2 regions of the Pseudomonas sp. p50(2008) genome follow, and region 1 is predicted to be linked to the other one. Evidence: riboswitches for the same ligand, from Rfam matches in the RefSeq annotation. Region 1 holds a riboswitch; the other holds the start of a gene.
The links. A riboswitch is a leader RNA that binds a small molecule or an ion and turns the genes downstream of it on or off. The one in region 1 is predicted to bind manganese.
Positions count from the first base shown of each region.

Region 2: linked by a shared signal. The riboswitch ahead of mntP (manganese efflux pump MntP) and the one ahead of H7698_RS21235 (TMEM165/GDT1 family protein) in region 1 are both predicted to bind manganese.

Region 1 covers NZ_JACMYF010000007.1:340,305-345,946, reverse strand. Annotated here, with positions in the region: gene H7698_RS21265 (hypothetical protein) at 1-108, shown strand, start outside; gene H7698_RS21260 (1-acyl-sn-glycerol-3-phosphate acyltransferase) at 284-1,450, opposite strand; gene H7698_RS21255 (CPXCG motif-containing cysteine-rich protein) at 1,591-1,773, shown strand; gene H7698_RS21250 (putative signal transducing protein) at 1,784-2,044, shown strand; gene H7698_RS21245 (SOS response-associated peptidase) at 2,080-2,703, shown strand; gene H7698_RS21240 (M48 family metallopeptidase) at 2,868-3,686, shown strand; gene H7698_RS21235 (TMEM165/GDT1 family protein) at 3,809-4,393, opposite strand; yybP-ykoY riboswitch at 4,483-4,607, opposite strand; gene H7698_RS21230 (class I SAM-dependent methyltransferase) at 4,659-5,642, opposite strand, start outside.
Region 2 covers NZ_JACMYF010000010.1:209,515-215,156, reverse strand. Annotated here, with positions in the region: gene H7698_RS26255 (DUF1289 domain-containing protein) at 1-82, shown strand, start outside; gene H7698_RS26250 (universal stress protein) at 222-1,085, opposite strand; gene H7698_RS26245 (tRNA-(ms[2]io[6]A)-hydroxylase) at 1,246-1,854, shown strand; gene H7698_RS26240 (GFA family protein) at 1,883-2,371, opposite strand; gene H7698_RS26235 (PaaI family thioesterase) at 2,426-2,821, opposite strand; yybP-ykoY riboswitch at 2,983-3,160, shown strand; gene mntP (manganese efflux pump MntP) at 3,159-3,728, shown strand; gene H7698_RS26225 (DNA-3-methyladenine glycosylase family protein) at 3,764-4,393, opposite strand; gene H7698_RS26220 (bifunctional transcriptional activator/DNA repair enzyme AdaA) at 4,395-5,477, opposite strand; gene H7698_RS26215 (LysE family translocator) at 5,539-5,642, opposite strand, start outside.

The DNA.
Region 1 (5,642 bases):
CCGATCCTGGATTGGGCAACCTTGCGCATGAACCGTTTTTTCTATCGATTCGGCTTTGCCTGCCTGGGGCTGGCGTTGCTCGTTTCGTGGATCAGCACGCGCGTCTGAAGCACGGCCACAAATTCCTGTGGCGAGGGGACTTGTCCCCGTTCGGCTGCGCAGCAATCGTAATTCAAGTGCCCGATCAGTCTGAAAATGTGATTTCAGTTTTAGGGCCGCTTCGCAGCCCAACGGGGACAAGTCCCTCTCCACGGGGGATCGTTATCGTATCCAGCCAAAAACGTTAAAGCGGCAATCCCGCCTTAACCCGGTACTGATTGCGCACCGGTGTCGCATATTGCTGAACCAGGAACGGGCGATGCTCCTGAGGGCATTCATCCAGGCGACGTTGCCATTCTTCCTGGGCCTTGGCCAGTTCGTCGGCCGCAAACACTTCGGCGGCTTTCGGCACCTGCAATTGCGGGTCGGCGTCTTGCCATTGGGCGTATGCCAGGTAATGCACCGGGAACAAGCGATAACCACCCAGAATCTGCTTGTCCATTTCGATCGCCAATTGCTTGGTGTCGTCGAACATCTGCGTGATCGGTGCGGCAAAATTCACGTGGACTCGACCCTTGTACCCGGTAATGCCTTTGGCAATGCTCACATCATCCTCGCCCGGCACCTTGGTGTAGGTGCCAGTGGTGGCGCGGATAAAGAGTTCGCGAGCCTTGGCCTGATCGCAGGGATCGTATTCGTAACTGATCGACACCGGGGTCACATTCAGGGACCGGATGACTTCGCCGAACGGCTCGTCCTTGCGACTCATGTGAAACATCTTGAGGATCGCCGACTCGGTACGGTCGTCACCGTCTTTGGCCCGACCTTCAGCCTGGGCAATCCAGATCGAGGCGCAATCGTTGCGGATCGAGTGGTTGATGTACGCCGACAGCAGCTGATAAGCCGCCATTTTTTCGCGCCGACCAGTGATCGAGCGATGCACGATAAAACTCTTGTTGAGGCGCATCAGGTCGCTGACGAACGGCTTCTGCAGCAGGTTGTCGCCGATGGCGATACGCGGGGTCGGCAGGCCGGCGTGGTACACGGCATAGTTGACGAATGCCGGGTCCATGACGATGTCGCGATGGTTGGCGATGAACAGGTACGCACTGCCGGACTTGAATTGTTCCACGCCGCTGTAGGTCACGCCGTCGGTGGCGCGCTCGATGGTGTGGTCGACGTAAACCTCGACTTTGTCCTGCAGCGTAGCCACCGAATTGACGCCGGCGAACTCACGGCGCAACCGATGAGCTATAAGAGGTTTGAGCGCCCAGCCTAAAGCACCGGCAAAGCGCGGGAAGCGAAAGTGGGTGAGGATATCTAGAAACGCCTTGTCGCTGAGCAGCCGAGCCAGCACCGCTGGGACTTCGCTGTCGTCGTAAGGTCGGATGGTATCGAATTCGCCCATCATGCTCTCTTGTTAGAAACGGCTAGGGTAAGTAAAGGTTTTGATCGAAAACCAACAGGGCACGGTCTGAAAAAGTTAGACAGACAAAAATAGCCCTGCAAATAGACCGGCGATTATACGCACAAGTCACTTGGGAGACCGCGATGCTGGAATCGGCACTGTATGAATGTCCGTATTGTGGTGAAGAGGTTGAGACGACAGTGGACTTGTCGGGGGGCGATCAAACCTATATCGAGGATTGTCAGGTGTGTTGTCGACCCATCACATTCGTGTTGCAGGTCGAAGGAGAAGAGTGGCATCTCGAAGTTTTCAGTGAAAACGAGTGAGGGGGCGTCCATGCAGCGAATCTACGAACCGGAAAACCTGATGGAAGGCGAGTTGCTGCAGGGCATGCTGGCCAGCGAAGGCATCGAGGCTCATCTGGAGGGTCGTGACTTGGTCGGTGGCACCGGCGAATTGCCAATCTTCGGGTTGTTGGGGCTGTCAGTGGATAATGACCAGGCCGTATACGCCCGAGAACTGATCACCGCGTACAATGCCGCGCTGCCGCTTCCCGGTGATGAGCCGGAGAGTTTTCCCGGCACGCTGGTCTGTTAGGCTGACGTTCGTTTTATCAAGAGTCGTGCTGCCCCATGTGTGGACGTTATGCCCTGTTTCGCTGGAACCCCGCCTTCGCGGCGCTGCCAGGTTTTCCGGCCGATCAGCAGGCCCATTGGAACATTTCCCCTACCGATTCGGTGCTGATGCTGCGCGCGAACGTCGACGGCCAACGTGAATTGGCCCGTGCCCGCTGGGGTCTGACGCCGCCATGGCTGACCGACCTGTCCCGCACGCCGGCCCATGCCCGGGCTGAAACCGTTGCGGAACAACCGATGTTTCGCGAGGCCTTTCGCCTGCGCCGTTGCCTGCTGCCAGCCAACGGCTTCTACGAATGGCGCGGTACGACGCGTAAACGTCCGTACTGGCTGACGCCGGGAGAAGGCTCGGCGCTGTGCTTTGCGGCGATCTGGGAGGCGTATCCGGTGCAGGAACAGGTCTGGCTGAGCACCGCAGTTATCACCCAGCCGGCGGCGAGTCAGCGTCGTCCGTTGATTCTCGATGCGGCGGGACAGGAAGCGTGGCTCAATCCCGAAACGCCGTTGCATGTGCTGCAGGCGCTGCTGGCCAGTGAGCCCATTCCGTTGCGCGAGCGGGTATTGGCCAATCTGGTGAATGATCCAAAGCTCAATGCGCCGGAGTGTTTAACCCCGGGGTAGGGGCGTCTCTGCAGTTTGTAGACAATCAAAACCGGAAAATCTAAGCCCGTGATCTTTTGATCTTTTCGAGATCTATCTGAAATGTGTTTCGTCACGACGGATGTATCTGGCGCAGATACAATTGCGCGCCTAGGATACGCCGCATGTTTTCAAGGAGCTTTTCGATGAACAAGACATTGGTTTTGTGTGCACTGAGCGCAAGTTTGCTGCTCGCCGGTTGTCAGTCGGTCAACACCACCAGCGGCGGGGCCGTGGGCGTTGAGCGCAAGCAATACATGTTCAGCATGTTGTCGACGGACGAGGTCAACCAGATGTACGCCCAGTCTTATCAAAAGACCTTGGGTGAGGCGACCAGCAAGGGCGTGCTGGACAAAACCAGTAGCGAAGCCAAGCGCGTGCAGGCGATCGCTGATCGACTGATTGCTCAGGCACCCGTGTTTCGCCCGGATTCGGCGCAGTGGAAATGGGAAGTGAATCTGATCAAGAGCGATGAGCTCAACGCCAACTGCGGGCCTGGCGGCAAGATCATTTTCTACACCGGTCTGATCGACAGCCTGAAACTCACCGATGATGAAATCGCTGCCATCATGGGCCATGAAATCGCTCACGCCTTGCGCGAGCACGGTCGTGAAGCGATGTCCAAAGCCTATGGCATCGAGATGGCCAAGCAGGGGGCAGGTGCATTGTTCGGTCTCGGCCAGGACAGCCTGGCGCTGGCGGACACCGTGGCTAACTACGGTATGACGCTGCCCAACAGTCGCTCCAACGAAAACGAAGCTGACCTGATCGGTCTGGAATTGGCAGCCCGCGCCGGTTACAACCCGAACGCCGCGATTACCTTGTGGAACAAGATGTCCAAGGCGTCGGAAGGCTCGCCACCGGAGTTCATGAGCACTCACCCGGCCTCGGCCAGTCGCATTGCTTCGCTGCAGGCGGCGATTCCGAAAGTCATGCCTCTGTACGAGAAAGCGCCGAAGTCCTGATGTTGATTCATCGTCCATAAGGGCCTCATCGCCAGCAGGCCGGCTCCCACAGGGAAATGCATTCCAATTGGGAAGCTGGCCTACTGACGGTGAACGATAACGCGGTCTACCCAACTACCGCGTCAGATCCAGCCACTGCTCTGCATCGCCTTGTACACCGCGACAATCGCCAGGATGAAAAACGCCGACGCCGCGAGGCGACGGATAAGGGTCAACGGCAGTTTGTGCGCCGCAAAGTTACCCGCCAGAACCACCGGTACGTTGGCAATCAACATACCCAGGGTGGTACCGATGATCACCAGCCACAATTCCGGGTATTGCGCCGCGAGCATCACGGTCGCGACTTGGGTTTTGTCGCCCATCTCGGCGAGGAAGAACGCGATCAGCGTGGTCAGGAATGGCCCGAATTTACGCGCGGTACTGGCTTCGTCGTCATCCATCTTGTCCGGCACCAGGGTCCACAACGCCGTCGCGGCGAAGCTCACGGCAAGGATCCAGTGCAACATCGAATTCGAGAAGAAACCTCCGACCCAGGCGCCCACCGCGCCGGCCGCCGCATGGTTGGCCAGGGTTGCGGCGACGATGCCGGCGATGATCGGCCAGGGCTTGCGAAAGCGGGCAGCGAGAATGAGCGCGAGCAGTTGCGTCTTGTCGCCGATTTCGGCCAAGGCAACGATTGCGGTCGGAACGAGTAGAGAATCCAGCATCAGGGGTTTTCCTAAGGGGCGGGTCGACACGGCTATGACACGTACAGCCTTCCCGCCCCGGGTAAGGTGTTCGTGTCATAGGTCTTGTCAAACCCTGCGATCCGTCTGATGCGGACGCTTGGGTCGCATACGCCATGGTCTGAGGACCAAGTATGTTGACGTATGCCGGACGAGCATGGCGCTCGTGGGAGACTACTCCCCTAGGACGGAGCGGATTCTGCCTAGGCAAATCCGATTGGGCAAGCCTCTTTTTTAAAAAGAAATTTCAGCCACGCTTGGCGCGGTAGATCCTGAAACCCTGTCCCTCAGCCTTGATCGCACAGACACCCAGATGCTCTTCGATCAAGGGTTGATACTTCAGGAAGCTATTGGCAACCAAGCGTAGTTCGCCGCCGTTTTTCAGGTGTTTGGCTGCTTTTCGCAGCAAGTTCTCGGTTGCGAAGTAATCGGTGTGCACGCCGACATGGAACGGTGGATTACTCAGAATGGCACTCAGACCCATCGGTGCCGCATCGATACCGTCGCCGGTAATCACGTCGGCCTCCAGGCCATTGGCAGCCAGTGTCAGACGGCTGCTCGCGGCAGCGAAGGCGTCCACGTCGAGCAAGGTGACCTGGTTGTGCGGATACCGCCGCTTGACCGCAGCCCCCAATACCCCGGCGCCGCAACCGAAGTCCAGCAAGTGGCCGCTCGGCAACTTGTCCAGGTGTTCAAGCAGCAGCGCGCTGCCGCGATCAAGCCGACCGTGACTGAACACGCCCGGCAGGCTGATGACTTTCAGCGGACCTTCGGCCAGCGGCAACTCGTAAGTCTGGGCCAGGCTTTCCAAAGATTTGGCTTGTGGCGCATCGGCAACAGTGACCAGCCAAAGCTGACAATGACGCGCGCTGTCGAGCTTGCGCGGCTTGCCAAAGGGGTTGAGCTGCTTGGCGGCGCCTTCGATGCCGCTGCGCTTTTCACCCACCAGGTACAGTTCCCGGCCGGCCAGGCGCGAGGCCAGGGCGTTGAGAATGTAGTCAGTCAGGTCCTTGGACTTGGGCAGAAACACCACCGCGGAATCGAACTCACGCTCAGGCGCCGTCACGCCAAAGTGGCTGCGCTCGGCGAAACGGGCATCGAGTGCTGCTTGATCGCCGGCGTGCCAGCACCAGCCATGGGCGCCAGGCAGGCGAGCGAGCAAATCATCGGCGGGCAAACCGGCCAGTAGCACCGAACCCTGGAATAACTCGGCCTGACGAAGCAGTACTTC
Region 2 (5,642 bases), on a different contig from region 1:
TCGCGAGTTCTTTTTGCTCTCCGAGGCGCATTACCAGCGCTACATTGCGCCGGGGTTTCTCAAGGATGCCTTCGGCGGTTAAAAGCATCGCGGGCAAGCCTTGCTCCCACAATGATCTTCAGTGAGCGCTCTATGGGGTGCGTCCCCACAAATGATCTTCAGTGAACATCCTGTGGGAGCAAGGCTTGCCCGCGGTAGCGTTCTGTCCGCCGCTTTAAACCTCAATGATGAGCCACGATCTCTTCCAGATGATCCATGATCCCCTCCGGCTTCAGCACCAGCACATCACTCTCCACCGCATCCAGCACCACCTCCGCCGTATTCCCGATCAGCACCCCGGACAACCCGGACCGCGCCACCGTACCGATCACAGTCACCGCCGCGTGGAGCTTGTGCGCCATGAACGGAATCAGCACATCCGCCGGGCCTTCCTCGATATGCAAGTGACTGTCGTCGATATCGAACTCGGCCTGGAACGCCTTGCACTGTTCGCGGTAACGCGCCTCGATGGTTTCACTGAGCTGGAATGTCGGGTCGGCCGAGGACAGCATCGGCGACGGATGGGCACTGATCACGTGTAGATGCGCGTGGGCCAGGCTGGCGATGTCGTAGCCGTAATCAATGATGGTGGAGTGGAGTTGGCGGTGTTCGCCATCGGTATTGCCAACATCGACGGCGGCCAGAATAACCCCGTCTTTCCACGGCTTCGCGGTTTTCACCAGCAGCACCGGGCTCGGGCAGTGACGCAGCAGTTTCCAGTCCGCCGGTGTCAGCAGGGCCTTTTTCAATGGGCTGTCGGGGAAATGTTGCTTGATTACCAGCCCGCAACCTTCCGCCTGCTGCACATCGACGATGGTTTCGTGCAGGCTTTCATTCCAGGCCTGCTCGGTGGTGACGCTATAGCCGTCCTCCAGCAGCGCGGCTTTGAGCACGCCCAGCATGCCGCTGTGGTCGTGCTTGCGATCGCACACCAGAAGGTGCAAATGGGCCTGGGTCACGCCGGCAATCAATTTGGCGCGTTTGAGCGCCAGGCTTTCCGAGTGTTCGGGCTCGATGACCACCAGAATGCTACGAATGGCTTGCATGTTCGGGATCTCCAGGAAGTAAAAAATACTGCGTGGGACAACTATAGTTGCTGGTCGCGAGTTCGGGACTTGATGCATATCAACGGTTAGCGACTGGTGGTCTGCGGGCAGGCCGGTATAATCGGCGCCCTTCGTTTTGAACCTTCTATCCGTGAGCCCCATGATCCTTCCCGAAATTCACGAGTTCCTCGGCTGCCGCACTCCCGACGGCTGGGTCCAGGCCGCGCTGGCCGATCAGGACACGCTGCTGATCGACCACAAGAACTGCGAATTCAAAGCCGCGAGTACGGCGTTGAGTCTGATCGCCAAGTACCACTCCCATGTCGATCTGATCAACCTCATGTCACGCCTGGCCCGGGAAGAGCTGGTGCATCACGAACAGGTCATGCGCCTGATGAAAAAACGCAAGATCGAACTCCGTCAATTGTCCGCCGGGCGCTACGCGTCGGGCCTGCGTAAAGTAGTACGTAGTCACGAGCCGGTGAAGCTGGTCGATACGCTGGTGGTCGGCGCGTTCATCGAGGCGCGCAGCTGCGAGCGTTTCGAGGCGCTGGTACCGCATCTGGATGAAGAACTGGGCAAATTCTACTTTGGTCTGCTGAAAAGCGAGGCCCGGCATTTCCAGGGTTACCTGAAGCTGGCCTACCAGTACGGGGACGCCAAGGACATCGCGCAAGTGATCGACAGGGTTCGTGCCGCCGAGCAAGAGCTGATTGAATCCCCCGACGTCGAGTTTCGGTTTCACAGTGGCGTGCCAGTAGCCGCTTGAGTCGCAGGAACAACATTCGCGAGCGCGCCTAGCCGCTCAGGCCCAGGCGGGTGTGCCAGTCGGCGATGGATTCTTCAGGGTAGACATCGAACTGTTGATCCCCCGGTGTTGATTCAACCTCGACCCACGGCGCCTTCGAGCCAAGCATCAGGTGCGTGTGTTCCGGTGGCACCGGCAGCGGGGTGTCGATGGCGGACGCAAACGGGTGAATCAATGTCGGCCATTCAGGGCTGAACAGCCATAAGCCGGAACCGCAGAGGGAACAGAAATGCCGCTCGGCGGTGCTTCTATGGGCACGTTTGTCGCCGTCCTCCTTGAGTCGTGCATGGTAAATCGTGATGTGTTTGCGCCCACGCACGTTGAGGCTGTCGGCATCGCCGCTGATATTGATCGCATAACCACCGCCACCTTGGGTCTTGCGGCAAATCGAGCAATAGCAGCGCTGATAAGGGTAAGGGTGGACGCTGGTCAAACTGAACGACACGGCGCCGCAGTGGCAGGAACCTTCGAGCTGCATGGAAACCTCCGGTAGTTCTTCAACTCACCGGGACAGCTTAGATCCTCAGCGCTCCTAGACCGGTACCAGAATCGCGTCGCCCGTCGCCACCAGTTTCAATTGATCACCGGTTTGTGCGAACAGCTCGGCGCGAGCGAACACCTGCTTCTTTCCAGTCTTCACCACCCGGCCCCGGGCGATGAACACTTCGCCGATGGCAGGCGCCAGGCAATTGACCGAAAAATGCGAAGCCAGCACGTTGCCCGCCACCGTTCCTGCTGCAAAACCACAGGCCGTGTCGAGCAAGCCGCCGATCAGGCCCGCGTGGAGGAACCCTGCATATTGCGCCATGTCCGCTTCGCGAAAGGCCATGGTCAGTTCCACTTCACCGCTCTGCGCACGGGTGACTTCCAGCCCGGCCCAACGATTGAACGCTGAGGTTGAGTTGATCTGTTTGAGCGTGTTCAGCATGACGAATCCCTCCGAATGAGGAGCCAAGATGCGCCTGGGTTCTTAGGGTGTCATTGTCTATAAAGGAGGGTGATGTGCCGTTGGATTTGTGGTGAATGTGTTCATCTGTTCATTGCGACTCAGGCCAGCTATTCATGATTTTTTCACATCCCACCGGTTACCCTGCGCGCCTCTTTGGGGAGTAGCCTGTTTGCGATTCGTCGCAAGCGCCCGTATCAACATTCTCGGCAACATGCCGTGGTGCGGGCACCTTCTGGTTGGTGAGACCATCGACATACCTGCGCTGAAGTCGGGCGCGCGGATATGTCGTGGACTCAAGCCCGACCGGTACTACAGCGTGAACCCAGCCTCTCTTGTTTTCCTTGCTTTCGCCATGTCCACCGATGCCTTCGCGGCCGCTATCGGTAAAGGCTCGGCCCTGCACAAACCCAAATTTCTCGAAGCCTTGCGTGTCGGACTGATCTTCGGCGTGATCGAAGCCATCACGCCGATTATCGGCTGGTTTATCGGCCAGGCCGCGTCGCAATTCGTGGCCAGTTGGGACCACTGGATCGCTTTCACCCTGTTGCTGCTGCTCGGATTGCACATGATCCATAACGGGGTGAAAGACGAAGAGCCCGAAGAAGAGGTCGAGAAGCCCAAGCAACATGGTTTCTGGCTGCTCGCCGTCACGGGATTTGCCACCAGCATTGATGCATTGGCCGTGGGTGTAGGTCTGGCGTTTGTGGACGTCAACATCTGGCTGGCGGCCGGACTGATCGGCCTGGCGACCCTGACCATGGTGACGATCGGCGTGATGCTGGGCCGTGTCATCGGTAGCGTGATGGGCAAACGTGCTGAAATTCTGGGTGGCGTGGTGTTGATCATCGTCGGCGCGACGATCTTGTACGAGCATTTGTCGGTTTGACTTAAATCTTCACTGACACTACGCGGTTTGTACTGCTACATGTTCTGGATCGGACGTGGCACTCGCCACAAATACCAGGCCGCGACCGTGCGATAGGGGCGCCACGCCAGGCCGATTTCGATCATCTGCTTGCGCGTCGGCTGCACCTCTAGCCCTTTCAAACGTCGGTAGCCTTCACGAACACCGAAATCATCCGCCGGCAAGATATCCGGGCGTTCCAGGCTGTAAATCAGCAGCATCTCAACGGTCCAGCGACCGACCCCGCGCAATGTGATCAAGCGCTCGATCAGCGCCTCGTCGTCCATCGCCAACGCCGTTGTGTAGTCCGGTACCTCACCGCTTAACGCTGCCTGGGCTATGCCTTGAATGGTCGTGATCTTGCTGGCCGAGAATCCGCAACTGCGCAGCTGATCGAACCCGGTCGCCACCATCTGTTCAGGCCTCGGAAAAGAGCCCGAGGGGAACAACGCGAGTAATCGCCCGAGAATGGCGTCGCCGGCTTTGGCGTGCAGTTGCTGATAGGCAATGGCCCGCACCAGCGATTCATAAGGATCGCGTGCCGGGTGTGGTTGATGCAGGCAAGGGCCGATGGCGGCAATGTGTCGCCGCCAGTCGTCATCGATGGACGACAGAAAAACGCTCGCGGGCAGGTAGGGATCGGGCATGTCAGAACGCAAGTTGTCGAGTGATCTGTAGCGCAGCATTTTCCAGCCTGAGCAAAAATGCCTTGCGCGGTTGTCCTCCACCATAGCCCGTCAACGAGCCATCCGCCCCGATTACCCGGTGGCAGGGCAAGACAATCGAAAGGCGGTTTTGCCCGTTCGCCAGGCCCACCGCACGACTGGCGCCGGGCTTGCCCAGCGTCGCAGCGATGGTGCCGTAGGTGCTCGTCTTGCCATAAGGGATTTTCGCCAGTTCGGCCCAGACCTGCCTGAAAAACTCGCTGCCGGGCAGGTGCAGCGGGACTTTGAACTCGGTCAGCTTTCCAGCGAAATAGGCTGCCAGTTCTGCTTCGATTTGCTGCAAGTGAGCGTTGTGTCCGGGTGCGACGGCATACCCGTGGCGGTTCTGCAGAGCCTGGATTTCCCGCGTCAGCGCCGGTCGATCAAGAAACTCCAGCAGCACCAACCCTCGCTGTTCAGCCATGGCGATCATCGGCCCGAGCGGGCTGGTCAGGCGGGTGAACAGCAGCGGTTCGCTTTGGGCCGCGCGGCCGGGGGTGATGTGGAAGGACTTCTGGAAGGCATCGCGGAAACCGCTCAGGGACTCATAACCCGAGTCGAACGCGGCGTTATCTATGGAATCGCCCTGTTTGATCCCGCCCAACGCCATGCCCAGACGCCGGGTACGTAGCCAGGCGTGGAACGTCATGCCGAAATGCTGTTTGAACCAGCGCCGCAGCTTCAGCGGCTCCACGCCTTCGGCCAGTAGTTGGGCATCGGTCCAACGCTGGTCGGGATCACTGTCGACGCAGGTGAGCAGTTTTTGCACCCAGTCCGGCGCAATGGCGGCAGCATCCAGAGGCTTGCAGCGCAGGCACGCGCGATAACCCGCCGACAGGCATTCATCGGCATGGGCGAAGAACTCGACGTTCTCCGGTTTTGGCTTGCGCGCCGTACAACTGGGCCGACAAAAGATGCCGGTGGTTTTGACGGCCGTAAAGAACACTCCCTCGTAGGAGGTGTCTCGTTCGAGCATGGCGCGAACCATCTCGGCGTGGGGCGGAAGCAAAGCGTTTTGTAGGTTCATGACGTGAGCATAGGGGGCGTCGGTCAGTGTCTCCACCGGAAAATCGACAGAGAATTCCTCATCAGGCCCGGCGTGCCATCAGCAACACCGATGCGGCCGCCGAGAGCAAACCTGCACAGCAGCGGTTGAAGATCCGTTTGCCACTGGGTTTGGCAAACCAGCGGC